4 regions of the Phyllobacterium sp. A18/5-2 genome follow, and region 2 is predicted to be linked to each of the others. Evidence: riboswitches for the same ligand, from Rfam matches in the RefSeq annotation. Region 2 holds a riboswitch; each other region holds the start of a gene.
What was found. A riboswitch is a leader RNA that binds a small molecule or an ion and turns the genes downstream of it on or off. The one in region 2 is predicted to bind cobalamin.
Positions count from the first base shown of each region.

Region 1 (7,778 bases), 1.6 Mb from region 2:
TGGCTCGTTCATCCTGATCGATCGCCTGACCAATGCAACAGTTGGCGCCGGGATGATCGATTTCGCCCTGCGCCGTGCGTCCAATGTGCATTGGCAGGCGCTGGACGTCGACAAGGCATCGCGCGCAGCGCAGAAGGACCAGAAGCCGGCCGTGCTGTGGTTCACCGGGCTTTCCGGATCGGGCAAGTCGACCATCGCTAATCTCGTCGAGAAGCGGCTGTCCTCGCTGGGCAAGCACACTTATATCCTCGATGGCGATAATGTGCGCCACGGCCTTAACCGCGATCTCGGCTTCACCGAAGAAGACCGGGTGGAAAATATTCGCCGCGTCGGCGAAGTGGCGAAGCTGATGGTGGATGCGGGCCTGATCGTGCTGGTCTCGTTCATTTCGCCCTTTGTCACCGAGCGCCGGATGGTGCGCGAATTGCTGAGCGATGGCGAGTTCATGGAAATCTTCGTCGACACGCCGTTCGAGGAATGCGCCCGGCGCGATCCGAAGGGGCTCTATGCCAAGGCACTGCGCGGCGAGATCAAGAATTTCACTGGCGTGGATTCGCCCTACGAGCCCCCGGAAAATCCGGAGCTGCACCTGAAGACTGTGGGCCGGACGACGGAAGAGCTTGCTTCGGAGGTCGAAAAGCTGCTCACTGAACACGGCATCATCTTCAATTACGATCAAAGTTCGTGGTCGATTTAAACGCTGGCTATCTCTCCACTTGCGGGAGAGAAAGGATTTTCCTGGATTTAGCTTCTTTGCTAGATCCTTGGAAAATCCAAGTGAGGGGGTAGTCAGTGAGGCAAATCCCCTCTCTTGCGATTTCTGGCACCTGAGCGAAGGGCTCAAGGTGCTGAAATCGCTTTCTCCCCCACAAGGGGGAGATAAACAGCGCTATAACTGGAAATCCCGTGACGATGCTTTCGCAATTCAATCACTCCGCTCTGCTTCAGATCTTTGAAACCACGGCGATCGCCGCCGGGCTTGAAATCCTGCGCATCTATGAGGAAGGCTGCGACGTTGCGTTGAAGGACGACAAGTCGCCAGTGACGGCAGCAGATCATGCGGCCGAAGCCATGATTGTCGATGCGCTGCGCCGGTTGACGCCGGATATTCCGATCGTCGCGGAAGAGGAGATCTCAGGCGGCCATGTGCCCGGCGATCTCGGCGAGCGCTTTTATCTTGTGGATCCGCTCGACGGCACGCGCGAATTCGTCAATCGCAATGGCGATTTCACCGTCAATATCGCCCTGATCGAAAACGGCGCGCCTGTACTTGGCATCGTCTATGCGCCGGTACGAGGCTGGCTGTTCACTGGCGGTCCCGAGGGCGCCGGGGAAGTGACGGTCGATCACAACGGAACGATCGTATCGCGCAAGGCCATCTCCTGCCGGGTTGCGCCGGTACAGATGATTGCCGTTGCCAGCCGCTCGCACCGCACACCGGAGACGGACGACTATCTGAAGGATTTCAATATAGCCGACTGCGTGTCGGTCGGCTCGTCGATCAAGTTCGGTCTGCTGGCGCGGGGAGAAGCGGATATCTATCCGCGGCTCAGCCGGACGATGGAATGGGATACGGCGGCTGGCGACGCGGTGCTGCGTGCCGCGGGCGGGATAACGCTGACGCTCGACGGCAAGCCGCTCACCTATGGCCGCCGCAACCAGGCAGAGGATGCAGATTTCGCCAACCCCAGCTTCGTGGCACGCGGGAAGCTCTAGAGCTATCCCGTCCGCCTGCGCAGCAATGTCGTCACCACGAAGAAGGCCCCGACGGAGCTAGTGACGATGCCGATCGGCAGTTCCTGCGGTGCAAGCAGAAGCCGTGCAGCAAGATCGCTGAGGAGGATCAGCATTGCACCCAGCAGCGCGCAGGTAACGACGAGTCCCGCATGCAGCTGGCCAGTGAAGCGGCGGGCGATATGCGGGATCATCAGGCCGACAAAGCCGATCACGCCCGCCACCGAAACGAAAATCGCAGTGGAGAACGCGCAGACGATGAACACCGTGTTGCGGGTGCGGGTGACGCGCACGCCGAGACTTTCCGCCGTGTTCTCGCCGGCGAGAAACGCATCGAGATTGCGGTGGTTGGCGAGGGCGTAGACGAGGATGGCGAAGAGGCCGATCATCGCCAGCGGCAGATTATCCCAGCGTGCGAGACCTAATCCGCCAAGTGTCCAGAACAGCACGGAATGGGCGGCGCGCTGATCGCCGGAAAACACCATGTAGTTGGTGAGCGCAGCAAACAGGAACGAGACCGCGAGACCGGCAAGGATCAGACGTTCCGGTCCCTGGCCGTGCACGCGGCGCACCAGCAACAGCACGATGATGGCCGCGAGCATGCCGCCGCTGAAAGCAGCGATCGGCAGGGTCCAGATGCCGAAGCGGTCACCGAATATGCTGATCACCGAGACCGCGCCTGCGGCCGCCCCGGAGGAAAGCCCGAACAGGAAGGGATCGGCGAGATCGTTACGCGTTACCGTCTGCAGCATCGCGCCGATAATGCCGAGCCCCGCACCGGCGCAAATCCCCAGCACCACGCGCGGCAGGCGAAGGTCGACGACGATGCGCTCGATGGGTCCGCTGGTTGTCAGGTCGCTGAATCCGGCCGCATGGGCAAGCGCATTCAATACCGCCGGCAGTGGAATGACCGTCGAACCATAGGCAATGGAGGAGAGGGCGAGGGCGATGACAAGCATCAGCCCTGCAGCAAGCATTATGCGTTGATTGATTCGAGCGGGAAACATTGGAAGGGTTCTCTTAATTCATGGCGTCAGATACCGATTATCTCCCTTGTGGGAAGCACGCTGCCCTTATCTCCCCCTTGTGGGGGAGAAAGCGATTTCAACATCTTAGCGTCAGATAAGTGTTAGAAATCGCAAGAGAGGGGATTTCGATGGTACGCTTCAAATCCCCTCTCTTGAGTTTTCCAAGGATTTAGCGAAGAGGCTAAATCCAGGAAAACTCTTTCTCTCCCGCAAGGGGAGAGATAAGGCGCCCGGGCCCGCCTTCGGCCACCAGGGGGAGATAATCACTCAGAAGGCTTCCGGATGCATTGCTTTGGCGATTTTCTCGATCGCTTCGATGTTGGCGGGTCCGGGGGTCAGCTCGGCATAGCGCAGGGCAACGAAGCGCTCATTCTTCACCGCGTCGGTCTCCTTCATGGCGGGGTGCGCCTTGAGGAAGTCGAGCAGTTTCCGGTATCCGGCATTATCCTGATAATCGAGCAGGATGAGGAACTGCGGATTGCGGGCGGCGACTGTTTCCCACGAGGTGGTGCCCCAGCTCGTCTCCATGTCGGCCATGATGTTGGTGCCGCCGGCCTCGCTGATCAGCGCCGTGGGCATGGCAAACTTGCCTGCCGTGAACGGCTTGTCCTCACCGGAATCGTAAAGGAAAACACGGGTATCGCCGGTGTTGTTGATTCTTCTTTGATGTCCGCAAGCTGCGCCTTCCAGCCGGACACCAGTTTCTCGGCTTCCGCATCCTTACCGAAAATCTGGCCGAGTTTCGTTATGTCGCCGTAGAGCAGGTCCATCGAGGCGGCAGGGCGGTTCTTGTCGAGATGCACGCAACTTTCGGTCAGGACCAGCGTCTTGATCCCATGGGGCGCCAGCGTATCGGGCGTGACATCGCCGCCTGGCTTCATGCCGTAATACCAGCCGGCGAAGAAGAAATCCGGGTTGGCTGCGACAAGGTTTTCGAGGGTCGCATATTTGGGGGCGAGCTCCGGAATGGAGCCCTGCTGCTGCTTGAAGGCATCGTCCAGCTTGTACCAGCCGGTAATCCCGGTAACGCCGGCGATCGACGGCTGGAGGCCGAGGGCAAATGCCATCTCGCTCATGTTGATGTCGTGGATGACGGCGCGTTTCGGTGCTGCTTCGAAGGTCAGCGGTTTGCCGCAGCTGTCGACGGTAACGGGAAAGGCCCAGGAAGGTGCGGACAGAAGCGCGAAGGCGAGGGCGAGGACGGCTCTTTTCATCAGATACTCCGTGAGTGGGTAAGTGCGGATTTTTCGGGTGTTTCGAACACCATCAGCTCGCGATCCTGTGATGGATGACGCAGGCGAAGGACATCAAGGTCGAAGACGTCGCTGACGATGCGCGGCGTCAGGGTTTCGTCGGGGGTGCCCGCCGCCACCAGCTGGGCGCTGTGCATGACCGCGACATGGGTGGCGAATGGCGCAACCAGCGGCAGGTCGTGCAGGACAGCGATTGTCGTCACGTCCAGCCCCGCCACCAGCGACAGGAGTTCGCTGCGCGCCTTTGGATCGAGATGATTGGTCGGCTCATCAAGGAACAACACCGCGGGAGCTTGCGCAATCGCCCGCGCCAGTTGCACACGCTGGCGCTCGCCGCCGGAAAGCGATCCAATGGAACGGCGCGAAAACGGTAAAATCCCGGCGCGATGCAGCGCTTCCGCGACGATTTCGCGGTCCCTTGCCCTGGTGAAGGTGCCGATATGGGGAATACGGCCGAGCGAGACGTAGTCTTCGACAAGCAGCTGCAGGTCCGGCGTGTCGGTCTGGCCGACAAAGGCGAACTGCTGCGCGCGTGCAAGCGGCGTCAACCGGCTGATGCTGCTGCCGTTCACATAGACATCGCCTGATGTGGGTTGCAGAAGACCGGCGAGCATACGCAGAAAAGTCGACTTGCCGGCACCATTCGGACCGATGATCGCCAGCCGGGAGCCGCATTCCACTGTCAGGGATGCCGCGTCGACGAGAGTCTGGCCGGAGGTGCGATATGTCACCGCGTCGGCATTGAGGACAAGATGGCTCATGGGCAAAGTTTCCCGCAGATTGTAACGCAACAGGATTCCACTGGCGTAACGGATGCGTACAGTAATGTTATAACGTATGTAAAGGGATTCTGTTTGCCGGTGATCAAGAAATCACTGGATGGAATTGGCAGATGAGGGAGGGTTCGGGTGTTCATGCCTGCCCACTTGTCAGGACAGGAATCAGGAACGCACGCGAGATATAGCCGCTATCCGGCAGCCCCGTACGTCCGGGCCCTCGTCAGCGGTAAACATCGCATCGCTCCCGGCACACCCCGTCCGGTTCGAATTTCAGGTTCGATGGCAGGTCTCCTGGCTCGCGGGTCTCGGCTTCGCCTTGCCTTCCCGGCTCATCACCAGTGGCATAGTTCAGGCGTCGCTCACCGCTTACAGTTGCGGGGGCAGCCACGGTTTCGGTCCCTATTGGGTACGCCTCACCGTGTTCCCTTTTCATCTCCGGCGTTGTCTTGCCGAAGAAACCATCAGTACCGATCAATAGAGGAAAAAATGCTCAAAGCAATCAGTTTCATTTGCCTCGATGGCGCTTATCTCCCCCCCTTGCGGGGGAGAAAGCGATTTCAGCATCTTAGCCCTTGCCAAGTGCTAGAAATCGCCCGAGAGGGGAATGTGAACTCCGCTTCGTCGCTTGTTGGCTTCGTGTAGAATCTGCGAACATACCCCGTCCAGATTGCGAATGATCTCATCGTTCCAGAAGCGCAGCGTTTTGAAACTTGATGCGTTCAAACATTTATCGCGTTCCACATCTGAGTTGGACCCTGAATGTTGACTCCCATCCAGTTCTATAATCAGCCTTGATCTGAAGCAGGCGAAATCCACTATGTAGCCGAGAAGCGGCGCTTGCCGTTTGAATTTCAAACCGCCCAATTGATTGTTTCGGATTGCTTGCCACAGGATGTTCTCCGCCAAAGTTGCATCCCTGCGCATTTTCCGCGCGTATGTTCGAATGATTGGAGGTGTGTCTTGACGGATCTCTCAATCCCCTCTCTTGGATTTTCCAAGGATTTAGCAAAGAGGCTAAATCCAGGAAAATCCTTTCTCCCCCACAAAGGGGGAGATAAGCGGTGCCCTTAAGTTATGCGCTAACTGTCGCTCGGTTTAATGCGAGCGGCAACGAATGCAAGGTTGCATTGTTGTGAACAGCATGACGTTGCGGGTTGTGGGTCGACTGGCCGCTGCACGCTTGTAAATGCGGCAAATTCTAATTGTGCTAAAATATTTGGCAGAGCCGCATTTAAAGACGTGAACTGCGCAATAGAGTACGCTAGGTTTCTCGGGAACGCGCATTTAGAAGAACAATTTGAGGCGACATGGCAATTCACGCTGCAGTCTATCATTTGACGCACTACAAATATGACCGTCCCATCATGCTGGGGCCGCAGATCATCCGCCTTCAGCCCGCGCCGCATTCCCGCACGAAAGTGTTGAGCCATTCGCTGAAGGTCAGTCCGGCCAATCATTTCGTCAATCTGCAACAGGATCCCTACGGCAATTTCCTGGCCCGCTTCGTCTTTCCGGAGCCCGTGACGGAGCTGAAGATCGAGGTCGATCTCGTCGCCGATATGACTGTCTACAATCCGTTCGACTTCTTCGTCGAGCCGGTCGCGGAGACCTGGCCCTTTACCTATCCGCAAGACATCAGCGAAGACCTTTCGATTTATCTGAAGCCGGAACCGGCCGGACCGCTGCTGCAAGCGTTTCTCGATACGATCGATCGCACACCAACCAACACCGTGAACTTTGTGGTGGATCTCAATGCGCGCATCCAGCGCGAGGTCGGCTATGTCATCCGCATGGAAACGGGCGTGCAGGAACCCGAGACGACGCTGAACGTGCGTACCGGTTCCTGCCGCGATTCGAGCTGGCTGCTGGTGCAGGCCTTGCGTCATCTCGGGCTCGCCGCGCGATTTGTTTCGGGTTACCTGATCCAGCTGAAGCCTGATCTGGTTTCGCTCGACGGACCTGCCGGTACCGACAAGGATTTCACCGATCTTCACGCCTGGTGCGAGGTCTATCTGCCGGGCGCCGGCTGGATCGGTCTCGATCCGACGTCGGGCCTTTTGACAGGCGAAAGTCATGTGCCGCTTGCCGCTACGCCGCATTATCGTAACGCCGCACCGATTTCCGGCATGGCGGAACCCGCCAATGTCGAATTCGGCTTTGACATGCGTGTCACCCGCGTTTCGGAGCACCCCCGCATCACCAAGCCGTTCTCCGATGAATCCTGGTCCGCGCTGGATGCGCTCGGAGAAAAAGGTGGACAGTATTCTGAAGGAGCGGGATGTACGCCTTACCATGGGCGGCGAGCCAACCTTCGTCTCCATCGATGATTTCAGATCCGGCGAATGGAACACGGACGCTGTCGGCCCGACCAAGCGCGACAAGGCCGACAAGCTCATCCGCCGTCTGCGCGAACGTTTCGCACCGGGTGGATTTCTGCATTATGGACAAGGAAAATGGTATCCCGGCGAAAGCCTGCCGCGTTGGACCTTTTCGCTCTATTGGCGCAAGGACGGCAAGCCGATCTGGGTCAATCCGGATCTGATTGCGCCGGAAAACAGCAAGGCGAATGTCAAGCCGGACGATGCCGGAAAGCTTCTCACCGGGATTGCCAGCGTGCTCGGCGTCGAAGACGAGATGGTCACGCCTGCCTATGAGGATCCGGCCGAATGGATCGTCAAGGAAGGCAACCTTCCGGCAAATGTCGATCCGTCCAATTCAAAGCTTAAAGACCCCGAAGAGCGCAGTCGAATTGCCCGCGTCTTCGAGCGCGGTCTGACCGAGCCAACTGGCTTTGTCCTGCCCGTGCAGCGCTGGAACAGCCAGGCAGCCGCCGGCCCGCGCTGGCGCAGTGAAAAGTGGAAGACACGTCGTGGCAAGCTTTTCCTGGTGCCGGGGGATTCGCCTGTTGGCTATCGTCTGCCGCTTGGCTCTCTTCCGCATGTTCCTCCATCGGAATATCCTTTTTATCGTCCCGCTCGATCCAT
Region 1 covers NZ_CP104966.1:2,483,713-2,491,490, forward strand. Annotated here, with positions in the region: partial or broken gene cysN (sulfate adenylyltransferase subunit CysN) at 1-697, shown strand, start outside; gene cysQ (3'(2'),5'-bisphosphate nucleotidase CysQ) at 913-1,716, shown strand; gene N8E89_RS12315 (FecCD family ABC transporter permease) at 1,719-2,741, opposite strand; partial or broken gene N8E89_RS12325 (ABC transporter substrate-binding protein) at 3,030-3,976, opposite strand; gene N8E89_RS12330 (ABC transporter ATP-binding protein) at 3,976-4,776, opposite strand; cobalamin riboswitch at 5,058-5,272, opposite strand; gene N8E89_RS12335 (endonuclease domain-containing protein) at 5,377-5,700, opposite strand; partial or broken gene N8E89_RS12340 (DUF2126 domain-containing protein) at 6,102-7,778, shown strand, end outside.
Region 1: linked by a shared signal. The riboswitch ahead of N8E89_RS12330 (ABC transporter ATP-binding protein) and the one ahead of bluB (5,6-dimethylbenzimidazole synthase) in region 2 are both predicted to bind cobalamin.

Region 2 (7,778 bases):
CGCCGGTGTCGAATCCATCCTCAATGCCACCACACCAATCTGGACGGTCGTCGTCGCTGCGGTCTTGACGGTGGACGAAAAGGTCACGGTGAACAAACTGGCGGGGATTCTTCTGGGCATATTCGGACTTGTTGTCATGATAGGACCCGGCGTTCTGACCGGCTTGGGCGGACCACTTTGGGCGGAGATAGCTGTAATCGGTGCAACCCTCTCCTATGCATTTGCTGGCATTCTCGCCAAGCGCTTCAAAGGGGTGCCACCAACAATCACATCGACCGGGCAAATGACCGCTTCAACGCTAATCATGATCCCCGTCGTGCTTGCGTATGATGGCGTTCCCGATGTGGCAAGAATAGACACCGGCGTCTGGCTGGCCATTCTCGGCCTCGGCCTTCTCTCAACCGCCTTCGCCTACATTCTGTATTTCTCTATTGTGCGGACGGCAGGTGCCACAAATGCGTCGCTCGTGACATTGATCGTCCCGGTCAGCGCGATATTGCTTGGAACAATTTTTCTCGGAGAGCGTCTCGCGGTTCACGATTTCCTTGGCATGGCGCTGATCGCATTAGGTCTGCTGATTATCGATGGACGGCTTCAGACTGCTTGGCAAAAACAGCAAAAAGCCTAAAGTTTTCAATAATCCTCTTATCGCACAGCTCAAAATGCGTGGCTTAATCCTGGCAGGATTGCGGCAAAATATGGTAAATTCCGCAGCCATGGCAGATTCTTGTGCAGTGCAAAAATATACCCGTTTCTGGAACATTTTATCGTGAATTTAGAATTTTTTTGCTACTATAAATCTGTTTTATTTCAAAAACTTATGGTTCCTAGGCAAAAAAATTCTACACGCATTGTCACGAGTTCGCAATAATTAGGCTTTTTCTGTGGCAAATTTGCGCTATGTTAAATCGGTTAACTGCAGGAGACAAACGATGGGACTAACTCGATCGATGAATGTCCTTATGATCTGTGCAGCGTTCGCATTTATTGGTGCAATGGTCGTAGGACTGATACCCTAAGGTCAAACAAGAGCGCGACGGAGATGGTCTCTGACCGTTAGTAAAGTGAAACAAAATGGAACGGCCCGGTTATAGCAACCGGGCCGCTTCCCGTTCTATCCCTCACCTCAAGCGGCGGCCCCAGCCAAGGCGCCCTCTAACGCGCCGCTCCCTGGACGTATGCCGATCAGATGGCAGATCGCGAAAGCAAGATCGGCGCGGTTCATCGTGTAGAAATGGAAATCCTGCACGCCCCGCTCAACCAGGTCGAGCACCTGTTCGGCGGCAACGGCCGAAGCAACCAGCTGGTGGGTCTGCGGATCGTTTTCCAGCCCGTCAAATCGTTCCGTAAGCCAGCCTGGAATATGCGTGCCCGCCCGCGAGCAGAAATTCGTCACTTGCGTAAAATTGTGGATCGGAAGGATTCCCGGGAGAACGGGAATATAGATGCCGGCGCGACGTACTTTCTCGACGTACCGCTCATAGAGATCGTTCTCGAAGAAGAACTGCGTAATCGCCCGCGTGGCGCCATTATCTACTTTTCGCTTCAACATATCGATGTCAGTGGCAAAGTCCGGGCTCTCAGGGTGCTTTTCCGGATAGGCGGAAACGGAGATGTCAAAATCGGCGAAAGCCTTCAGACCAGCGACCAGATCGGCACCATTTTCATACCCACCGGGCGTTGGCTTGTAATTGGCACCGACACCGCTTGCGGGATCCCCGCGCAGCGCGACAAAACGTTTCACGCCCATGGCGGCAAACTCGCGCACGACCGTATCCACTTCTTCCTTCGTCGCATCGACACAAGTGAGGTGTGCTGCGGCATTGACGTCGGTTTCCGTCAATATGCGTTTGATCGTGCGAGCAGTGCGTTCACGCGTTGAGCCACCCGCGCCGTAAGTTACCGAGACGAATTCCGGGGTGAGTGGCGCAAGGCGCGTCACTGTTTCCCAAAGCCGCTCTTCCATGACCTCGGTCTTGGGCGGAAAAAATTCAAAGGAAACCCGGATATTGGTTCCGAGATCGGGACGGCGGGACTGGCGGAAAAAACTCATTATACGCTCTCCGTGACGCGGGAGGTTAAAGCGGGATCGGCAATCAGCAAGCGCGGGTCGCGTGCCAGCCACAATTTGACAGTCAGTTTGTCTTTGTCTTTCGGCTCAAGTTCCAGACTTTCCTCGAGCATCAGACCGGCCTCAGTAAGCCAGTCACGCATATGCGTATCGCTGAAGCCCAGACGCACATGCGCATGGCTGTCGCGCAGAAACTCAAGTTCGTGCGGGGCGAAATCGACAATCAACATTCGCCCTCCTGCGCGCAGTGCACGTGCCGCCTCGCGAATTGCTTCGGCCGGATTATCAAGGAAATGCAGGACCTGGTGAATGGTCACTAAATCGAAGGATTCACGATCAACCGGCAGTGAATAAACGTCGCCATGGCGCACTTGCGCATTGGTAATGCCATCCTTGTCCAGATTGGAGCGGGCAATGGTCAGCATGTCGCGATTGATGTCGATACCGACGCCGCGCACATAAAGCGGCGAGAACAGCTCGAGCAGGCGTCCTGTGCCCGTGCCGACATCGAGCATGGCCTGGAATGGCTTGCGGCCGACAATCTTCAAAAGAGCATCTTCCACGGCGCCATCTGGTACATGCAAAGAGCGGATCACATCCCAGCTTGTCGCATTGGCGCTGAAGTAAGCGGCGGCCCGCTCGCGACAGCTGCAATTTCACCGAGGAGAGGCGCTCAAGGTCGCGTTCCAGCAGAGGATCAGCGTAATCAAGGCGATCCAGCAGCGAACGGGCTATATCGCCGACGATGAGGGAATCTGCCAGACGGAAATAGGCCCACGAACCTTCCTGATACCGATTGATCAGGCTTGCTTCAAACAGCAGCTTGAGGTGGCGCGAAACGCGCGGCTGCGATTGGCCGAGAATGGAAGTGAGGTCCGAAACGGTCAGATCGCCCCGCGACAACAGCGCCAGGATCCGCAGCCGGCTTGGCTCCGCCGCTGCTTTCAGCGTATCGACCATCAGATCAAGATTGAGATCACGCTTGTCCATCATTCACCTCAAAAGACATAAAGATATGTTTATGTGAGAAATAAGGTTTTGGCAAGTTAGTTTTTGCCATTGACGACAAAATTTGCCGCGTCTGAAATAGCCGCGAGAATCGCCGCAAAGGAAGACGCATGAGCACAGGAACAAATCGCCAGCGCGCCATCAACAAGGCGCTGACGCTGCTTCTCCCGGCTGTTCCCTATTCGGATTCAGAGCCGATACGCGCTGCGGCAGGCGCGCCGCATATGAGGACGCTGCCACCGCCAATCGCTGTATGGCTAGCGGCGGTGGCCCATGTCCGCCACCAGCACACGGATTATGACGCCTTGCGTGACGAGGGCTATGACAAGGATTCTGCCCGCTACTTCGTACTTGATGCGATCAATCGGAAGCTGACCGAGTGGCGCGCGACCCGCTTGCTGGATCCGGACGAAGAAGATCCGAGTTGATAGTGGGTTCCCCCTGCCATTCTTCGTCGAAAATCAGGTCTTCCAGCGGCACCCTTAGCCGCCACCCGCGTTTTTCCAGTTCCGGCGCATCATAAAGCTCATCGGCGTAGCCCATACACAGATAGGCAACGATCTCAACATGGTCTGGAATGCCTAGAATGTTACGCAGGTCCCGATCGTGATAGATACTGACCCAGCCGATACCGATGCCTTCAGCACGAGCCGCAAGCCAGAGGTTCTGTACGGCGCAGACGGTGCTGTAAATGTCCATCTGCCGGTTATGCGTGCGGCCAAGCACTACCTTGCCACCGCGCGTCCGGTCGCAGGTGATGCAAAGATTGATCGGCGCTTTCAGGATGCCTTCGAGCTTCAACGACGCGTAGAGCGCCTGCCGTTCATCGGCGAACAGCGCTTTCGCTTCCTCATTGGCGCGGGTGAAGGCACGGTGCACCTCCGCTTTTCGCGCTTCGTCTCGAATGACGATGAAGTTCCACGGCTGCATGAAGCCGACCGACGGCGCATGGTGAGCGGCATCCAAGAGCCGCGTCAGCACTTCGTCATGGATCGGCCGCGACAGAAATTGGTCGCGCACATCGCGGCGGGTATAGATGGCTTTGTAGACCGCGGCGCGCTCCTCATCGGAAAAGCCGGCCGCGGTGACTGGACCACAGGATATGTCGTGCATTGTTTGCTCCCAACAACGCTTGAAAACCCTTCCCGCCGTCCGCGCGGTTTGGGCTATAAGGTCCGGCCGGTCTTCTGACTGAGGTTCATCTGAACCGCGCGCCTTCCGGACACATCCATGGCATTTGCGCGGCCCATCCCCTTTACAGCGTTGGGCACGTGCCGGACTTTCACCGGCTTCCCGATTCTCCCGCGATCTGTTCAATCGGCAGGCACCGGACCTTCAAACCATTCGCCACAGAAAAATCTCTGGCGCAAGCCTCAGGGCTGATAAATCCATTGCTCGGGCACACGCACATCGACCTTTTCGCCAGCGCGAACGGTGCCGGGCTTCTCCACCCAGGCCACGATACCTCGCAAACGCCGCGACACACGGACAAAGTCCAGCGCCGTGGTGGTATGGTCCGCCGTAGCGGCATGCTCGCCGATGGAGCGCCCAGCCACCTTGCAAGGCGCATTTTGACCGTCAACCCTCAGGGTCACGCCGCCTTCGAAGAACAGCAGGGTGCGTGGTGGCAGCATCGACAGCGATGGAACACCGTCGACAACCATATTGCCACCGATCCATTCCGGCCTGAGTTCCGCCAACCCCATGCCGTTGGCGACTTCCCTCAACTCATCCGATGCGAGAATGGAAAGCTGGCGTTCATTACGCATCTCCGTGCCGCGCGGATACCAGGGTTCACGCCCGCCGGACTTACGGGTGGCACCGGCGTGGTAATCGCCTACAATCCCGTCAAAAGTCAGTTCGAGCGAGCTTGCCGGCGTCGTGACGAAATCTCCTGCAAGCGCCTCGAACAGGCCGCTAACCCGTCCACCGATCTTGCGGGAGGGCAGAATCCCGGTCTTTGTTGCAAACAGGTCGGTCATTGCGCGCTCCGTGAAACTCGCCGTACTTTAAAAAAATCGACCGCGAAAACCAGCAAATGTGACTGATGGATCCGTCAAAAATGATGATGGGAGGGCGTTTCCACCCTCCCAGGAAGATCAGCGCGTCAAAGGCTTGTATGTCGGACGCTTTGGATTGACGCTGTCCGGTCCGAGGCGGCGGATCTTGTCATTCTCGTAGTCTTCGAAATTGCCTTCGAACCACTCGACGTGACTGTCGCCTTCGAATGCGAGGATGTGCGTCGCCAGACGGTCGAGGAACATGCGATCGTGGCTGATGATCACGGCGCAGCCCGCATATTTTTCCAAGGCATCTTCAAGAGCCGCCAATGTTTCGGTGTCGAGATCGTTGGTCGGTTCGTCGAGCAGCAGAACATTGCCGCCGGCCTGCAACATTTTGGCGAGATGTACGCGATTGCGCTGACCGCCCGAGAGGTTGCCGACCTTCTGCTGCTGGTCGCCGCCCTTGAAGTTGAACGCCGAGACATAGGCACGCGAATTCATTTCGTGCTTGCCGAGCTTGATGATTTCATTGCCGCCGGAAATTTCTTCCCAGACGTTCTTGTCAGCCTTCAGATGATCCCGGCTCTGGTCGACATAGCCGAGATGCACCGTGTCACCGACGCGAATGGAGCCGGAATCAGGCTTTTCCTGACCGGTGATCATCTTGAACAGGGTAGTCTTACCGGCACCGTTAGGGCCGATAATGCCGACAATGCCGCCGGGGGGCAGTTTGAAGGTGAGGTTTTCGATAAGAACGCGATCGCCAAAGGATTTGGTAAGGTTCTCTGCCTCGATCACGACCTGACCAAGGCGCTCGCCCGCCGGAATGAGTATCTGAGCATCGCCCGGACGCTGATCGTTAGCGGCATCGACCAGCGCGTCATAGGCCCTGATGCGCGCCTTCGACTTTGCCTGGCGGGCCTTGGGGCTGGCGGAAATCCACTCGCGCTCACGCTCGAGTGCCTTCTGACGCGAGTCATCCTCGCGGCCCTCCTGCAGCATGCGCTTGGCCTTGGCGCCGAGATAGGCTGAATAGTTGCCTTCATATGGAATGCCGCGGCCGCGATCGAGCTCGAGAATCCAGCCCGTCACATTGTCGAGGAAGTATCGATCGTGCGTGATCAGGAGGACAGAGCCCGGATATTCGCGCAGGTGCTTTTCCAGCCACGCTGTGGTTTCCGCATCAAGGTGGTTGGTCGGCTCATCGAGAAGCAAAAGATCGGGCTGCGACAGCAACAGACGGCACAGCGCCACACGGCGGCGCTCACCACCGGAGAGATTGGTCACTTCGCTGTCACCTGGAGGACAGCGCAGCGCTTCCATCGCCATTTCGACCTGGGATTCCAGATCCCACAGGTTCTTGTGGTCGATGATATCCTGCAACTTGGCGCCTTCATCGGCGGTTTCGTCGGAATAATTCATCATCAGTTCATTGTAGCGGTCGAGGATTGCCTTCTTGTCGGCAACTCCATCCATGACGTTGCCCATCACGTCCTTGGTCGGATCGAGAACAGGCTCCTGCGCGAGGTAACCAACGGTCGCACCATCGGCGAGCCAGGCTTCGCCGGTATATTCCTTGTCCATGCCAGCCATGATCTTGAGGATCGTCGACTTACCGGCACCGTTCGGTCCGAGGATACCGATCTTGGCGTCGGGGTAGAAGGAAAGGTGAATATTTTCAAGAACCTTCTTGGTTCCGTATGCCTTGTTCAGGCCGGCCATATGATAAATGAATTGGCGTGCCATAACGCGCGTCACTCCGATGTTCGGGATTTTAGGGACATAAATTTGCGCCGTATGTAGGCGAAAGGGGCGCGGGTGGCAATGCATAGCTGGTTATTTCGGACATTCCGCACGGTGAGCGCTCCCCCCGCCACGCCCTCATTCTCTGAGTCTGGCCATTGAGTGGTTAGGGAAGACGGGCGGTCGCCGAAGCGCGTCTTGGTAGAAGTAGTAATGCGATCCGAAGACCGCCCGCTGACGTTTCCCCCTGCCGGCCGGCTTCTGCCTGTTCCGCGGGGCGAGTGGATGAGCGCCTGGAGTCCGGGCCCATCGTCGCCGTCGGTGCAGTGTCCGCACAATTGGCGTCGGCATCAACAACGCAGGCAATATCTGTGTGTCAGGCAGATTGACCTCCGAAGACGAACAGGTCGGCCGCTGCCCGGGTCCGTTGCCCGCACATCGACACGCCGTCCTCCCCCACTTTCGAACGGCTCCGGAAGCAGCTCCCCATGGAAAGGACGGGGTTAGGATAAACGAGGTTTGCAGGTGTTGGATAAGTTAGCAGCATTATTTTGCGTGCGGTGAGATCGTGCAAGGGTCGACAGGCACCTTCTTCTCCAATAATCGCAGGGTGTCTCCCTCTCCGGCTTGACCCGAGGACCCAAGGCAAAGGGCGAGAATTTATCCACCATCCCGACGCGATTCAGGGAACGAAACCGTCAACGCAAACGGCCATTGGGAATTTCACTTTGCTGGAATGCGTTGCGTGCCGTGATATCTCAGTCCTTCTCGGCCGTGGGTCCTCGGGTCAAGCCCGAGGATGACGAAGAGGAAGGTGCTTTTCAACCACGGCGAGATCATCGCGAAACGATCCCTCTCTTGCGATTTCTGGCACTTGGCCCCAAAACGAGCGAAACCGGGCGCGGATATTTCCGTCACCCGGTTTCCCCTCTGGTGCCGCATTGGGGGAGCGT
Region 2 covers NZ_CP104966.1:389,110-396,887, forward strand. Annotated here, with positions in the region: gene N8E89_RS01975 (DMT family transporter) at 1-628, shown strand, start outside; gene metF (methylenetetrahydrofolate reductase [NAD(P)H]) at 1,127-2,053, opposite strand; partial or broken gene N8E89_RS01985 (ArsR/SmtB family transcription factor) at 2,053-3,061, opposite strand; gene N8E89_RS01990 (DUF2293 domain-containing protein) at 3,190-3,507, shown strand; gene bluB (5,6-dimethylbenzimidazole synthase) at 3,440-4,192, opposite strand; cobalamin riboswitch at 4,239-4,426, opposite strand; gene N8E89_RS02000 (MOSC domain-containing protein) at 4,453-5,061, opposite strand; gene ettA (energy-dependent translational throttle protein EttA) at 5,179-6,828, opposite strand.

Region 3 (7,778 bases), 290 kb from region 2:
TTCGACATGAAGACCACTTTGGTCGATCAGGCGAAGAAGCCGAAGATCATCATCATGGTGTCGAAGTTCGACCATGCCCTGTTGCATCTGTTCTACCAGATCAAGGTTGGCTGGCTCGATGCCGATGTCGCCGCCATCGTCTCCAACCACGAGGACAGCCGCCGCTTTGCCGAGCATGAGGGCATCCCCTATCACGTGCTGCCGGTATCCAGGGACAACAAGAAGGAACAGGAAGAGGCGCTGCTGCAGATCGTCAAGGACACCGGTGCCGACCTCGTCATCCTCGCCCGCTACATGCAGGTGCTGTCCGACAATCTGTCGAAGCGGCTGTTCGGCAAGGTGATCAACATCCACCATTCGTTCCTGCCCAGCTTCAAGGGCGCCAAGCCCTATCACCAGGCGCATGAGCGCGGTGTCAAGCTGATCGGTGCCACCGCGCATTATGTCACCCCGGACCTCGACGAAGGTCCGATCATCGAGCAGGAGACCGAACGGGTCAGCCACGCGATGAGCGCCGAGGATTTTGTGGCCACCGGCCGCGATATCGAAAGCCGGGTGCTGGCACGGGCGGTGAAGAAGCACCTCGAATCCCGCGTCATGCTCAACGGCCACAAGACCGTGGTGTTTTAAGACGAGCGGCTTGGCCTGATGGGTAGATGCCCATCAGGCTGAGTTTAGAGATTTCTCAAGCCTCGATTTCGACATTGCCGAGTGGCTTGGAGCAGCAGGCGAGGACATAACCCTCGTCGATTTCCTCGTCGAGAATGCCGCCATTATGGTCCATGTCGACTTCACCGGAAATCTTCATCACCTTGCAGGTGCCACAGAGACCGGATCCGCAGGCCGCTGCGATTCGGATACCGGCGCCGCGCGCCGCTTTCAGAATCGTGTCGCCTGCAACGCATGGCACATCCATTCCCGACATGGAGAATGTGACGGTCGATGCCGCCTCGACAGCTTCTGTCGAGATGTCATCCATCATCGGCAAAACCGGCTCGGCGGCGGGACCAAAGCTTTCCTGATGATAGTGGTTCATGTCGAAACCCGATGCTTCCAGCATGGTGCGGACATCGCGCATGAACCCTTCCGGTCCGCAGCAGAATATTGTCCTGTCCTTGAAATCCGGGGCGAGCAGCGGCAGTTTTGGTGCTTCGAGCCTGCCGCGAATGCCGGTCCACACCTGGCCCATCTCGTGTTCCTTGATGAGGAAGGCGAGCTTCAGGTTGGGCATGCAACTCATGAGATATTCGAGTTCCTTGCGGAAAATGATATCGCTGGGGCGGCGCGCACAGGTGACGAAACTGATGTCGCTCTGCGGCGCGCAATCATGCATCCAGCGGGTCATTGACATCATCGGGGTAATGCCGGATCCGGCCGAGATAAACAGATATTTTCCGCCCGGATGTTTGCGCATGGAGAAATCGCCAAGCGGGCCGAATGCCTTGAGCCGCACGCCGGGTGTCAAATGATCCAGCATCCAGCGCGTGCCGATGCTATCCTCCTGCGCCTTGACCGTCACAGCGATGGTGAAGGGCCGCGACGGGGTGGAGGAGAGCGTATAGGTGCGCAGCACCGCTTCGGGCTGCACCGGCAGTTCGAAAGTCATGAACTGGCCCGGCTCATAGCGGAACCAGTTCTGATTGTCCGACCTGAAGGTGAAGGTCTTCACATTGGGCGCTTCCTCAACAATTGACAGGCACTCAAGCAGATGCAGCCGGTCATTCCACGGCTGCATCTGGTCGAGGTGTGGATAGTTCTGAGGAACACCCCCAGAGCGAGAGTAGGTCATATTGCACCGTTCTGCCGGAGAGAATTCGCGGACAAGGTCGAGGGGATTGGCGCGGTCGCACTGGTTGTGCGGCCAAAGCCGAGCCCCGAAGGATTTGGCCCGAATTCGCTCGGCCCTTCGGGTTTCTGGCTGGCGGCCATCCACTTTGTCAGGCGGCATCGTTCGATGGAAAGACATCGGCCTCGCCACCTTTCTCGTGGGCTGTCTCGCCATCCGAGAAACAGAACTGGCGCAATATGGCCCACTCTCGCTCTCGTCATTAAGCTACCCTGCTGAGTTTCTTGTCGCCGGAGAGACGCGTCTCCATCGCATTGCTGTACCATTCGAGGAACTGCAGCACACCGCCTTCATGCTCAACCGAGTAAGGGCCAGGCTCGTAGGCGGGCGAACGGATACCGAAGGCGTTTTCTTCAACGATACGGCGATCCTGGTCGTTGGTCTCCAGCCAGACATGCGTCAGTTCTTCGATATTGTAGTCGACGCCTTCCACCGCATCCTTGTGCACCAGCCATTTGGTGGTGACCTGCGTTTCATTGGGACCGAGCGGCAGCACGCGGAACGAGATCGCATGATCGCCAAGAATGTGATTCCATGTTGTCGGGTAATGATAGAGCAGCAGCGAACCGATCTGTTTGGCATTGACGTCATCGCTAAGCTGCCTGCCGACGGCACGCTTGCCGCTCAAGGTATAGCTCTCGGCATCGCGCAACAGTGGCACGCGCGTCGCGCGGTACTGGCCGTCCTCGGCAATACGGAAGACACTCGGCAGGCCAACGGCTTCACACTTGTCCCAATGCGCGACGATTTCCGGATCGTCCTTGGAACCCTGAATACCCGTGACACTCGGCGCCTCCGGGAAGGTCTTGCACAGTTCAGGGTGGTTGGCGACGCAGTGATAGCACTCGCGATTGTTTTCCCAGACAAGCTTCCAGTTGCCCTTTTCAACGATCGAGCTTTGGAACGCGACCTTCGTCTCGGTGAGGCGATGCGGCGCGAGGTAGGGTTCGAGCAGCGCGCGCGTCGCTGCGAAATCCGGCGCAACGGGTGCGAGGCAGATGAAGATATACCCGCCGACGCTTTCGCAATGAACGGTCTTCAGGCTGTGCTGGCTGGCGTCGAAATCATCGCCCATCTGGCGGGCAAACAGCAGGCGGCCATCGAGCTCATAGGTCCACTGGTGATAGGGGCAGACGAGCTTCGCCGCAGTACCCTTTTCGGCCGAGCAGACGCGTGAACCGCGATGGCGGCAGGAATTGTGGAAGGCTCTGATCTTTCCCTGCCGGTCACGAACGATGACAACCGGATAGTCGCCGACCTGCACCGTGAAATAATTCCCCGGCTTCGCCACTTCGCAATCATGACCGATGAACAGCCAGTCGCGATAGAAGATGTTTTCCATATCGAGACGGTAATAGTCCGGATCGGAATAGAAGGCCTGTTCAAGTCCGTAGCCCGGTTTCCGGTTTTGAAGATTCCGGAGCAGTTCATTACGAATATCCATGTCGTGTCCTCGCCCTTACAGCTGCAAAGAACTGACTGGTGGTGACGGAGAAGAACGTCCGCACAGTCAACAAGCGTTGCCTGCGCAAAATCATGCTCCTTGATCGCCCACCGCGATCAGTCGGTGTTGTCACTCGGGGCTGGTTTCCGGGCTCTGGAGTTGCCTTGCCGGGCTTCACGGCGCCTTCCCGGGGTGCACTCCCAGTGGCTATTTTGCCGCGTTTTACTCCACTACCGTTGCGGGGGCAGCGCCGGGTTTTCGACCGGCTTCCCAATTCTCCGCTTCCCCTAGAAAGCGGCACCTCAAGTGTCCCGATAAAAGCATCCGGCACAGAAAAAGAATAGGTGCGGAAACGACATCGCATTTACGCAAGACGACACATATCCGTAAACGAAAACGGCGGCATCTCTGCCGCCGCGTTTCATGGACCCTTGCCGGTTCAGGCCATCGGTCTGTGCAGATATTGCTTGATCGATTCCGGCTTCATCTCGATCGAGAAGCCCGGCAGCGATGGCGGCATATAGGCCGCATTCTGGATACTGCAGGGATCGACGAAGTGTTCATGCAAATGATCGACATATTCGATCACCCTGCCCTCTTTGGTACCAGAGACGGCGACGTAGTCGATCATCGACAAATGCTGCACATATTCGCACAGGCCAACGCCGCCCGCATGCGGCCAGACAGGCAGATCGTACTTCGCCGCCATGAGCAGCACGGCGAGCACTTCGTTCAGTCCGCCCATACGGCAGGAATCGATCTGAACCACGTCGATGGCGCCTTCGGCGATGAACTGCTTGAACACGATGCGGTTCTGGCACATTTCGCCGGTCGCCACCTTGACCGGACTGATCGCCTGGCGAGATCTTGCGGTGGCCCGCGACATCGTCGGGGCTAGTGGGCTCCTCGATGAAAAACGGCTTGACGAAGGCAAGCTTCTTCACCCAGTCGATCGCCTCATTGACCTCCCAGACCTGGTTCGCATCGATCATCAGAATACGATCCGGTCCGATCACCTCGCGGGCGATGGTCAGGCGGCGGATATCGTCGTCGAGATCGCGGCCGACCTTCATCTTGATATGATTGAACCCGGCATCGATAGCTTCCTGGCAAAGGCGGCGCAACTTTTCATCCGAATAGCCGAGCCAGCCAGCCGAGGTCGTATAGCAGGGATAGCCTTCCGCCTTCAGCGTCGCGATCCGTTCCTTCTTGCCGCTTTGGGCCTTACGCAGGATTGCCAAAGCCTCTTCACGAGTCAAAACGTCGGTCAGGTAGCGGAAATCGACGATGTTGACGATCTCCTCCGGTGTCATTTCACCGACCAGCTGCCAGACGGGCTTCTTCGCTTCCTTGGCGAGCAGGTCCCAGACCGCATTGACGACGGCGCCGGTCGCCAGATGCATCGCACCCTTGTCCGGGCCGATCCAGCGCAGCTGGCTGTCGCCGGTAATGAAGTGCCAGAAACGACCAGGATTTTCCTTCACCCAGTCGAGCTCCAGACCAATGACGAGATGCTTCATCGCCTCGATGGCAAGGCAGCAGATTTCGTTGCCGCGCCCGATGGTGAAGGTGAGACCGTGGCCGGAAAGCCCGTCGGCATTGGTGTCGAGCACGACATAGGCCGCCGAATAGTCCGGATCCGGATTCATCGCATCCGACCCGTCAAGGCTTTGCGAAGTGGGAAAGCGGACATCAAAAACGCGAAGATCGGTAATGCGGGTCACGATATGCCTCATGTATCTGTTGCTAAGGGTGCAGCGCGCCTACGCGTCGGCGCGCGTCACCTGTTTCTGGGTGCCCAGGCCTTCGATGCCGAGTTCCACGACATCGCCGGCCTTGAGATAGCGCGGCGGTTTCATACCCATGCCGACGCCGGGAGGCGTGCCGGTCGAGATGATGTCGCCGGGCTGCAGGCTCATGAACTGGCTGAGATAAGAAACGAGGAAGGCAACGCCATAGACCATCGTCTTGGTCGAGCCGTTCTGCATGGTCTCGCCATTTACGGTCAGCCACATGGGAAGGTCCTGCGGGTCTGCGACCTCATCCTTGGTCACGAGCCACGGACCGGTCGGGCCGAACGTGTCGCAGCTCTTGCCCTTGGTCCATTGACCCGAACGCTCCGTCTGGAAAGCGCGCTCGCTGACATCATGCACCGTGCAATAGCCGGCGACATAATCCAGCGCCTCGCCTTGCGTGACATATTTTGCGGTGCGTCCGATGACGACACCGAGCTCTACTTCCCAGTCGTTCTTTTCCGAACCGCGCGGAATGACCAGATCGTCATTTGGACCTGCGATTGCCGATGTCGCCTTCATGAAAATTACTGGCTCGGGTGGAACGGCCATGCCGGATTCCGCGGCGTGATCAGCATAGTTGAGACCGATACAGATGAACTTGCCGGTACCGGCGACGCAGGGTCCGAGACGCGGATTGCCGCCGACTATCGGTAGGCTCTCGACATCCAGATCGCCAAGCTTGGCCAGCGCGTCCGGGTCAAGCACCGCCCCGGAAATATCGTTCACCTTGCCAGAAAGATCGCGGATTTGCCCTTTGCCATCGAGAACGCCAGGCTTTTCCTGTCCTGGCTCGCCATATCGTAGAAATTTCATCGTCTGCTCCTTTTTCTTGTTGGAGATGCTTGAGAATTCATCCTGATGAGGCAGCTGGTGTGGTTTTCGAGAACCGGAGCGCAGTGGACTTTTTCGTCCATGAGCACCGGAAGCGTAGAAAATCGCATCAGATGGCCATCGCGGTGGATTTCCCAAAGTCTCCTAGACGGTCCAGCCGCCATCGATGTTGTAAGCCTGACCTGTCGTATAAGTCGCGCCGGCGAGATAAACGGCGAGGTCGGCGATTTCTTCCGGCAGTCCGAGACGGCCCATGGGCTGGCGCGCAATGAAGGCCGCGCGCGTTGCCTCATAATCACCTCCCGCACGCATGCGCTGTTCCAGCGATGGGCTCTCAACCGTGCCGGGGCAGATCGCATTGCAGCGGATACCCTGGGTGATGTAATCGGCTGCGACCGCCTTGGTGAGGCCCAGAACTGCCGCCTTGGTCACGCCATAGGCAAAACGGTTCGGTACGCCCTTCACGCTGCTGGCAACCGAAGACATGTTGACAATCGCGCCATCCTTGCGCTCGATCATACCCGGAAGAACCGCCCTGATCGTGCGGATCATCGCGCGGACATTCAAGTCCAGCGCAAACTCCAGATCAGCATCCGGCATTTCGAGAATCGAACCGCCATGGACGAAACCGGCGCAGTTGAACAGCACGTCGATGGCGCCAATCTCGCCGGTCACCTGATTGACTTCGTCCGTCTTCAGCACGTCGAGCTTGCGGGGGTGGATATCTGCATCCTTTGGCAGCGCATCAAGTAGCTGCTCATTGATGTCCGTCGCATGCACAATCGCGCCTTCGCGCGCAAAAGCCAGCACCGAAGCCCGGCCGATGCCTTGCCCTGCAGCTGTAATTAGAACGCGTTTACCTTCAAGCTTACCTGTCATCTTAATTCTCCGTTCGGCACTCTGTTGCGCCTGTCATGCACCCTTGGACTTGCGCTCCGCAATCAAAATATGGTCAGCCACCAATACCACTTCGTCGCGTTGATTGATCACCTCACAGTGCTCGACCACGCGTCCGCTGTCCGGCCGTTTCGGATCGTCTTCCTTTGCGCTGATCGTTACCCGCGTGCGGATCGTATCGCCGATGAACACCGGGCGCACGAAGCGCAGGCGGTCGTAGCCATAGGAAAACGCAACGGGATTGATAAGGCTCGCCGCCAGTCCGACCCCAATGGAGAAAATCATGGTGCCATGGGCAACGCGCTGTCCGAATTGCGTTGTCTTGGCAAATTCCGCGTCCATGTGGTGCGGGAAGAAATCGCCCGTATGGCCGGCGTGCACCACGAAATCAGTCTCAGTAATGGTGCGTCCCGTCGTGACACGCATATGGCCGAGTTCATAGTCCTCGAAATAGATGGCTTGTTCGGACATCTAGAACCTTTCATGTTTGGATGGAAACATTTCTGTTTCCTGGATGGCGAGACAATCCACGCGGAAGGTGGCGAGGCCGATGTACGTGCATCGGACGAAGCCGCCTGACAAAGTGGGTGGCCGCCAGCCGGAAACCCGAAGGGCCGGGTGAATTTGCTCCAAAGCCTTCGGGCTTCGGCTTCGTCCGATGGGTAAACATCGGCCTCGCCAAACCCCTTGACCTTGAACCAAATTCCCTCCGGCAGAATGATTCCATCCAGACATGAAAGGTTCTAAGCCTCCGGTTTCTGCGCGAGCGGAGTTGCCGGCGTCGCGCTCGATTGATAGGCAGCCTCGACCAGCGCCATGGTGTACCAGCCATCCTCGACCGAACTGACCAGTTCCTTGTCCTCGCCGCTTGCAAAGCGCTGCAGGTTGGCCATACGCCCGACAAAAGCATCCGGAAACCACGCGCCCTTCAGCGGAACGCTGACCCAGCCGGAGCCACCCTTCG
Region 3 covers NZ_CP104966.1:674,158-681,935, forward strand. Annotated here, with positions in the region: gene purU (formyltetrahydrofolate deformylase) at 1-630, shown strand, start outside; gene N8E89_RS03365 (FAD-binding oxidoreductase) at 686-1,789, opposite strand; gene N8E89_RS03370 (aromatic ring-hydroxylating oxygenase subunit alpha) at 2,049-3,290, opposite strand; cobalamin riboswitch at 3,410-3,610, opposite strand; partial or broken gene N8E89_RS03375 (L-fuconate dehydratase) at 3,730-5,014, opposite strand; gene N8E89_RS03380 (fumarylacetoacetate hydrolase family protein) at 5,054-5,899, opposite strand; gene N8E89_RS03385 (SDR family oxidoreductase) at 6,062-6,796, opposite strand; gene N8E89_RS03390 (MaoC/PaaZ C-terminal domain-containing protein) at 6,830-7,285, opposite strand; gene N8E89_RS03395 (Gfo/Idh/MocA family protein) at 7,558-7,778, opposite strand, start outside.
Region 3: linked by a shared signal. The riboswitch ahead of N8E89_RS03370 (aromatic ring-hydroxylating oxygenase subunit alpha) and the one ahead of bluB (5,6-dimethylbenzimidazole synthase) in region 2 are both predicted to bind cobalamin.

Region 4 (7,778 bases), 190 kb from region 2:
AGCTCTTGTATTGTTTAAGGGAAATGGTTTCGCGGATTTCCCTGCCATCGCTCGCTGCGTTGGTCGGCCCCGCCATCATATGGTTGATCAGCGCGTCGCCATTGGCGGGAATACCGGCAATGCGATAGCCCTGATCGCGCATCGAATTCAGCATGTGCCACGTGCCTGCCGGGGTATCGAGGCCCACTCCATTGCCAAGCCGCCCATCGCGGTTGGGATAATTGGCCATTATGAGTGCAACACGCCGCGCCTCGGGTTTTGCTGCCCGCAGCCTCGCCCAGTTCGCCGCCAGCGCGGCAACGAATTCAACGCGATCGGCCAGCGGTTCATGCGTGACGATATTGGCTTCGACCGCCTCATCGTATTGCCGTGCCGATTTGAACGACACCGCGCGAGAAAGTACGCGTCCGTCCACCTCCGGCAGTGCCACATTCATGGCCAGATCGCGAGCCGAGAGTCCCTGGCCGGAATTGCGCCATTGCTCGGCGCTCGATCCGGAAAAGATCACCTGCAGCACCACCGCGCCATCATGCTCGAGCACGGTGGGTTTGCGCGCAGCGCCGGGCGCGGATACCGCGAACCCAGTTGCGTTGAGGACGACTGCCGGCGGGGCCTCTCCGAAAATGGCCTCCAGCGTCGCCACCGAGACTGGGTCTTTCAGGCTCGAGACAAATAGCGGCATCGGATTCATGCCCTTTGCCTTCAGCGCCTCGATCAATGCCTCTACCGGTTGCGTCTGTCCGCTCTGCACCAACGCGCGGTAGAAGCAAATCGCGGCAACCGGGGAATCTTCCCGCCAGTGCCTCCGCATTTCATCAAGCGAGGGAGCGCTACTCCCCGGCCACCACAGTCCGGCTTTAAGCAGTGGCGCTGCTTCCTGCGGCTTGTCCTTGCCGTCGATCAGCGCAGCGCAATAGTCGAGGAAGCGCTGGGCGTTTTGCGCTCCACCTTCAAGCAGATAGTGCCACAGCGCATCCCGATCCTGCCGGGCAATCGTCGAGAACCGGTCGAGTCCCGGATCCGGCTTGTCGTCGCCGGGCAGAACGGCAAGCATGACCTTGTGATTGACGGCGCAGGCATGCAGAGCTTCCAGCCCATAGGGCCAATAGCTCTCGCCGCCGATAATCCGCACGACAATGAGCTTGGCGTGGCGCGCGGTCCGCTCGACATAAGCATCGACGGACATCGGATGCGCCAGCGACATCATATTGGCGAGGCGCAGAGCCACCCCACCACCGGCCTGCCGCCGGGCAGATGCGAGACTCGCCAACTCCGTATCTGCGGCGGAGAGAAACAGCACATCCCCCGGCGTCTGGCCGAGATCAACCGCCTCGGTGCCTTCGGCTATGGTACCTTTCTGGGCAAGCAGGAGATGCATTCAGTTTCCTCTAATCAGGCCGCTGCGGCATTCATTGCACTTGAGATGGCCGCCGTGTCGATATCGTGCAGACCGATAACAACCAGTCGCGTCTGGCGCTCTTCACCCGGATGCCAGCTGCGGTCGAAGTAGTGTTCAATCCGCGAACCCACCGCTTGCACGACAAGGCGCATCGGCTTGCCAGGTACGTTGACGAAGCCCTTGAGCCGCAGAACATCATGGTCGGCAATCACGCTCTTCAGCTTCTCGACAAATGATTTCGGCTCGGCCACCGGACCAAGCCCGACGACGAAGCTTTCGAATTCGTCGTGGTCATGTTCTTCGCCCGCTTCGTGTTCCATCTCATGATGCGATTTGCGGTTGGCGATATCGTCCTCGGTGCCCACGCCAAGTCCGAGCAGCAACTGATTGCTGAGTTTACCGAAACTCGCCGGAACCATGTTGAGCGCGCGTATTGACCGGCTCTGTACATCGTTTTTGACCGCGTCGAGCTGAGCGCCGCTGATGAGGTCGGTTTTGTTCAAAATGATGAGATCGGCGGCCCGTATTTGGTCCTCGAACAGTTCCTCAAGCGGGCTGTCGTGGTCGAGCGATTCATCCTGGACACGCTGCGCGTCGACTTTATCGTGGTCGTCGGCAAAGCGGCCTTCCGAAACGGCGGCAGCGTCGATGACCGTGACGACACCATCGACGGTCACCTGCGTCTTGATTTCCGGCCAGTTGAAGGCCGCAACCAGCGGCTGCGGCAATGCGAGGCCGGAGGTCTCGATCACGATGTGATCCGGACGGTCGGGACGGTCAAGCAATTTGGTCATCGTCGGGATGAAGTCATCGGCCACAGTGCAGCAGATGCAGCCATTGTTGAGCTCGATCACATCCTCATCGCGGCATGCCTCGATACCGCAGCCTTTGAGCAGACCGCCATCGACGCCCAGATCGCCAAATTCATTGATGATCAGTGCGATGCGCTTGCCATTGGCATTCTCGAGCAGGTTGCGGATCATCGTCGTCTTGCCCGAGCCGAGGAAGCCGGTGATGACCGTTGCCGGAATCTTTTGATCAAGCATCTTTTGACCCTGCATGTTCTTATCCCTTCATTTTGAGCGGCAGTCCTGCTGCCACGAAATAGACAGTTGCCGCGGCCCCGGCCACGGCTTGATGGAGGCGCCCCGCATGATCGCGAAACTCGCGCGCCATGCGGTTTTCCGGAACGATTCCCAGACCCACCTCATTCGATACGAACACCAGGGGCCCCTTGAGTCGTGGCAGCACGGCCACAAGCTCCGCCGTCTCCGCCTCTATATCGCGCTCCGCCATCATCAGATTGGTGAGCCAAAGTGTGAGACAATCGACAAGGACCGCTCTGTTGCCAGCGGATTCGCTTTGCAAAAGGCCGACCAGATCGAGTGGCACTTCAATCGTCGTCCAGGCGGAGCCGCGCCGCGCTTTGTGCAGCCCTATCCGCGCAGACATTTCATCGTCCCACGCTTTGCCGGTGGCCAGATAGACAGCTTCCAAACCGGATGCTTCAATCAAACCCTCGGCAAAAGAAGATTTACCGGAACGCGCACCGCCAAGGATAAAGGTGACCCCATGTCCTAACATTGCCGGGGGCCTTTTGGGGGTGGAATTATCATCAGGCATCCAGCTCCGATGCCGCATAGTGCTGAATGGCCCAGCCCAGCGCCGTTCCAAGCACAACCCAGAAAAACAGGTTGGTCGCCAGCGTTGATACAGCAAATTCCGACGCGAGCGTAGGTGGCACGGGTGACGAAAGATCTTCTGCTTCCGGTGCACCATAGACATGCGGCGCAACGATCAGCGCAACACCCAGGACCTTGGCCCAAACCTCCTCGCGAAGGACGAGGAGATAGACGCCGCCTGCTGTGAGAAAGACGGTGACAAGCCACCAGGCCTGCCGCGCGGCGAGATCGGGGGCAGGCATTGCCGGCAATTCCGGCGCAAGGCTGAATGCGGGTGCGAAATTGAAGATGAAGAAACCTGCGAGACCCCAGTAAACCCCGTTCTGCAGTGTAATCTTCCTGCCGAGAATAAGCGCTGCAGCACCTGTGATGAGTGCAAAGCCTGCACCGGCAACCAGGTTGATCAGTAGCGTATTGCCGAGTCGTCCAAATGGAAGCTCAGGTCCCGCCTCCTCTTCTTCGTGCGCATGCGGAGCGACGGCAGCTGGTGCGCTTTCCGCCGTGGTCGCCGCAGCAGTGTCATGGCTATGTTCGTGTCCGCCGGCATTTTCATATTCCTCGGCGTGAAGAATGAGCGGAACAACCCGCACATACATGGCCGGCGTCAAAAGGATACCAGCCAACAAACCAGCTACGATCGTAGCCAGAAGATATTTTACCAACATGAGATCTGCTCCCAATCCCTAAAGCAAGATGCCGGGTACGCAAAAACGTCCCGGGCAAACAAACCGTATTTTTCAATGCGTAAGCGCTGGCGGCTGAATCAGTCTATCCAGCCGTTATCAGCCTTAGTGGCAAGGGAATCCGTATGAATGGCGGGTGTCATGCGCTGTGTCATGCAGCGTTTCGGAATGGGACAGGCCGACGCCATAAATTATGAACACGCCGAGCATCAGCGAAAATACCGCCGTTGTCAGACGCGTAGCGAGGGGGAGCGAAATCGTAGTCGAAGTACGTGCAGCAGCCATAACAACCTCCGTGTAGGGCCTTGAAGGGACAATCCCCTTCGGTTTTCGGCACTATTGCCCTATGACTGGCAGGTCTCCTGGCTCGCGGGTCGCAAGATCAATGCCGCCTTCCCGGTTTCCCAGTGGCTGCCGTCGGCTTTCGCTTCTGGCACTGACATTGACCCTCGCCGCTCTACAGTCGCGGGGTCGGCTGCGGTTAGGCCGCCCTGATGGGTACGGCCGTCACATTCCCTTTTGATCCCTTGGCCTTTGGCCGATGCGGGAACCAATCATGGGTTGAACGTTATTCATCAAGCGCCAGAAATGTCAAACAGATCTGCGACACCAACGCCGCCTGCCGCGTCATCGCTGCGATTTTGCCTTCAACAATGCGTCAATATCGAGAACTTCAGCCAGTTGGCCGGCTATCGAGATCGAGGGCCGCATCCACTCTGGCGCGATAGTCAAATGACTCGGCCGCAATTCCCATGGATCGTAACAATGCCGCTCTGAAGTCATCCGCCCCGAATATCCCATGCAGATAAGTACCAAAGACTTTGCCGTCCACGGACGCAGCACCGTCTGCAGTGCCATTGATGCGCGCTGTCGGACGCTCGCAGTCCGGGCCCGTCGTTCTACCGAGATGGATTTCATAGCCCTGCAAGGGAAGATCGAATTGCAATGAATGCGCCTCGACGTTGCGCACAGTCTTTTCCGGTTCCATCACCGTGTCGATATCAAGATGGCCCAGCCCTTCGGCTTCCGTGACACCGCCTTCGATTCCATCGGGATCGCGAACGGTCCAGCCGAGCATCTGATAGCCACCGCAAATGCCGATGATGTGGCCGCCGCGCCGCCTGTGCATGTCGAGATCGCGATCCCAGCCATTTTCCCGGAAGCGCAACAGATCGCCAATCGTCGACTTTGAACCCGGTATGATTACCAGTCCTGCGTCCGCTGGCAACCTTTCGCCGCTGCGGACCATCACGACGTCCACCTGCGGTTCCGCCATCAGCGGATCCAGATCGTCAAAATTGGCAATGCGATCGAGAACGGGGACTGCGATCTTCAGCGCCCGCCCCTCACCCTTGACCAGCCGCTCCAGGACGACAGAGTCTTCCGCAGGCAAATGGGAGGCATCCCTTAACCACGGGACAACGCCGAATGACGGCCAGCCGGTGAATTGGGTTATCGATTTCAGCCCCTCGTCGAAAAGGGAAACGTCGCCGCGAAACTTGTTGATGATGTAGCCGATGATCATATCGCGATCTTCAGGCTGAAGGATCGCGTGCGTGCCAACGATCGACGCGATCACGCCACCCCGGTCGATATCGCCAACCAGGACGACCGGAACATTGGCGCGGGTGGCAAAGCCCATATTGGCAATATCACCGGCACGCAGGTTGATTTCCGCAGGTGAGCCCGCCCCCTCCACGATTACCAGATCGGCGCCATCGCAAACAACATTCCACGACGCCATCACCGCATCGAGCAGCTGCGCCGTTGAATTTCTGATAATCCCTGCCCTTGGCCTGTCCCCAGACCTTGCCCTGAACGATGATCTGACTGCCGGTTTCCGATTGCGGTTTCAGCAGCACCGGATTCATGTGCACCGAGGATGGCACGCCACAGGCAAGTGCCTGCAGCCACTGCGCCCGGCCGATCTCGCCGCCGTCGTCGCTGACAGCAGCATTGTTCGACATATTCTGCGGTTTGAAGGGACGTACTTTCAGCCCGCGATTGCGGGCAAGGCGGCAAAGCCCGGCCACCAGGACGGATTTACCAACGTCAGAGCCGGTTCCTTGCAACATGATTGCGCGTGTCATGCGCTTTGAGTAGCGGATATGTCTTTCTCTTCCTAGCCCCACCGAAGACGTTGCACGGCTTGGAGCATGGGATAGAGTGGGGAACAACTAAGAATAAAGGGAGGTTAGCCATGGATAGCAGCGTGGAATCCGCGTCGGGCCAGTTTGAACTCAACGAGGATCAATTGGCTATCCAGGACATGGCACGGGCTTTTGCAGCAGACCGCGTAGCGCCCAATGCACTCGCCTGGGATCGTGACAAGCATTTTCCGGCAGATGTCATTCGGGAAACCGGGCCGCTCGGCATGGGTGGCATTTATGTGCGCGAGGATGTGGGTGGCTCCGGGCTGAAACGACTGGATGCAGTGCTGATCTTCGAGGCGCTATCAGCCGCATGCCCGGCATTCTCGGCGTTCATATCGATTCACAATATGGGAACATGGATGATCGATCTTTTCGGCAATGAAGAGCAGCGTCAGCGCTTCGTGCCGCGATTGACATCCATGGAATGGCTGGCGAGTTACTGCCTGACCGAGCCAAATTCAGGTTCCGACGCTGCCGCACTCAAGACACGCGCCGTGCGTGACGGCGATCATTATGTGCTGAACGGCGCCAAGCAGTTTATTTCCGGCGCGGGCGATTCGGACGTTTACGTCACTATGGTACGGACCGGCGAGGATGGACCGAAGGGAATCTCCGCATTGGTTGTTCCAAAGGACGCACCCGGCCTGTCATTTGGCGCCAACGAATACAAGATGGGCTGGAACATGCAATCGACCAGGCAGGTCATCTTCGACAATTGTCGCGTTCCGGTAGCAAACCGGCTTGGCGAGGAAGGCGACGGTTTCCGCATCGCAATGGGCGGGCTCGATGGCGGACGCTTGAATATCGCCGCCTGTTCGCTCGGTGGCGCGCAGTCCGCACTCGACAAGGCGATTACTTATGCGGCTGAGCGCAAGGCATTCGGCAAGGCGATCAACCAGTTCCAGGCCTTGCAGTTCAAGCTCGCCGACATGGAGACCGAGCTTTCCGCCGCGCGGATGCTGCTCTATACCGCCGCGTCGAAGCTCGACCACAAGACACATGACGCCTCGAAATGGTCGGCAATGGCCAAGCGATTTGTCACCGATACCGGGTTCAACGTCGCCAATGACGCACTGCAAATCCATGGAGGCTATGGCTACCTGCACGACTATGGCATCGAAAAAATCGTCCGCGATCTGCGTGTTCACCAGATTCTGGAAGGCACCAACGAAATAATGCGGGTCATCATCGCCCGGCATATGACGGGCCGTTAAACAAAATTATATCAGGGAGAAACGTTGCGATGACAACAGTCGCTTTTATCGGTCTTGGACATATGGGCAATCCAATGGCCGCCAATCTTGTGAAAGCCGGACACACGGTTCTTGGCTTTGACCTGTTGCCAGAAAACCTGGATACGGCCAAAGGCAACGGCGTAACAATCGCCGCCAACGCCGAGGCTGCTGTCGCCGACGCCGAGGTCGTCATTACCATGCTACCGGCGGGAAAACACGTGCTGTCGGTTTATGAATCCGTTGTCAAGAGCGCTAAAAATGGCGCGCTTTTCATCGATTCCTCGACAATTGACGTCGATTCGGCGCGCAAGGCTCATGATATCGCGCAAAAGAATGGCTTGCTGTCGGTAGATGCCCCCGTATCCGGCGGCATTGGCGGCGCCGCGGCCGGTACCTTGACCTTCATGGTCGGCGGCAGCACAGAGGCATTCGTCAAGGCCGAACCCGTCCTGAAGCAGATGGGAGCCAGAATTGTCCACTGCGGCGAAGCGGGCAACGGTCAGGCAGCGAAAATCTGCAACAACATGATCCTCGGCATTTCGATGATCGGGGTCAGCGAGGCTTTCGCACTCGCGGAAAAGCTTGGCCTTTCGCATCAGGCCCTCTTCGATGTTGCCTCCACCTCC
Region 4 covers NZ_CP104966.1:203,335-211,112, forward strand. Annotated here, with positions in the region: gene cobN (cobaltochelatase subunit CobN) at 1-1,378, opposite strand, end outside; gene cobW (cobalamin biosynthesis protein CobW) at 1,393-2,445, opposite strand; gene cobU (bifunctional adenosylcobinamide kinase/adenosylcobinamide-phosphate guanylyltransferase) at 2,465-2,983, opposite strand; gene N8E89_RS01100 (CbtA family protein) at 3,015-3,746, opposite strand; gene N8E89_RS01105 (CbtB domain-containing protein) at 3,870-4,049, opposite strand; cobalamin riboswitch at 4,099-4,334, opposite strand; partial or broken gene N8E89_RS01110 (cobyric acid synthase) at 4,392-5,854, opposite strand; gene N8E89_RS01115 (isobutyryl-CoA dehydrogenase) at 5,965-7,131, shown strand; gene mmsB (3-hydroxyisobutyrate dehydrogenase) at 7,161-7,778, shown strand, end outside.
Region 4: linked by a shared signal. The riboswitch ahead of N8E89_RS01105 (CbtB domain-containing protein) and the one ahead of bluB (5,6-dimethylbenzimidazole synthase) in region 2 are both predicted to bind cobalamin.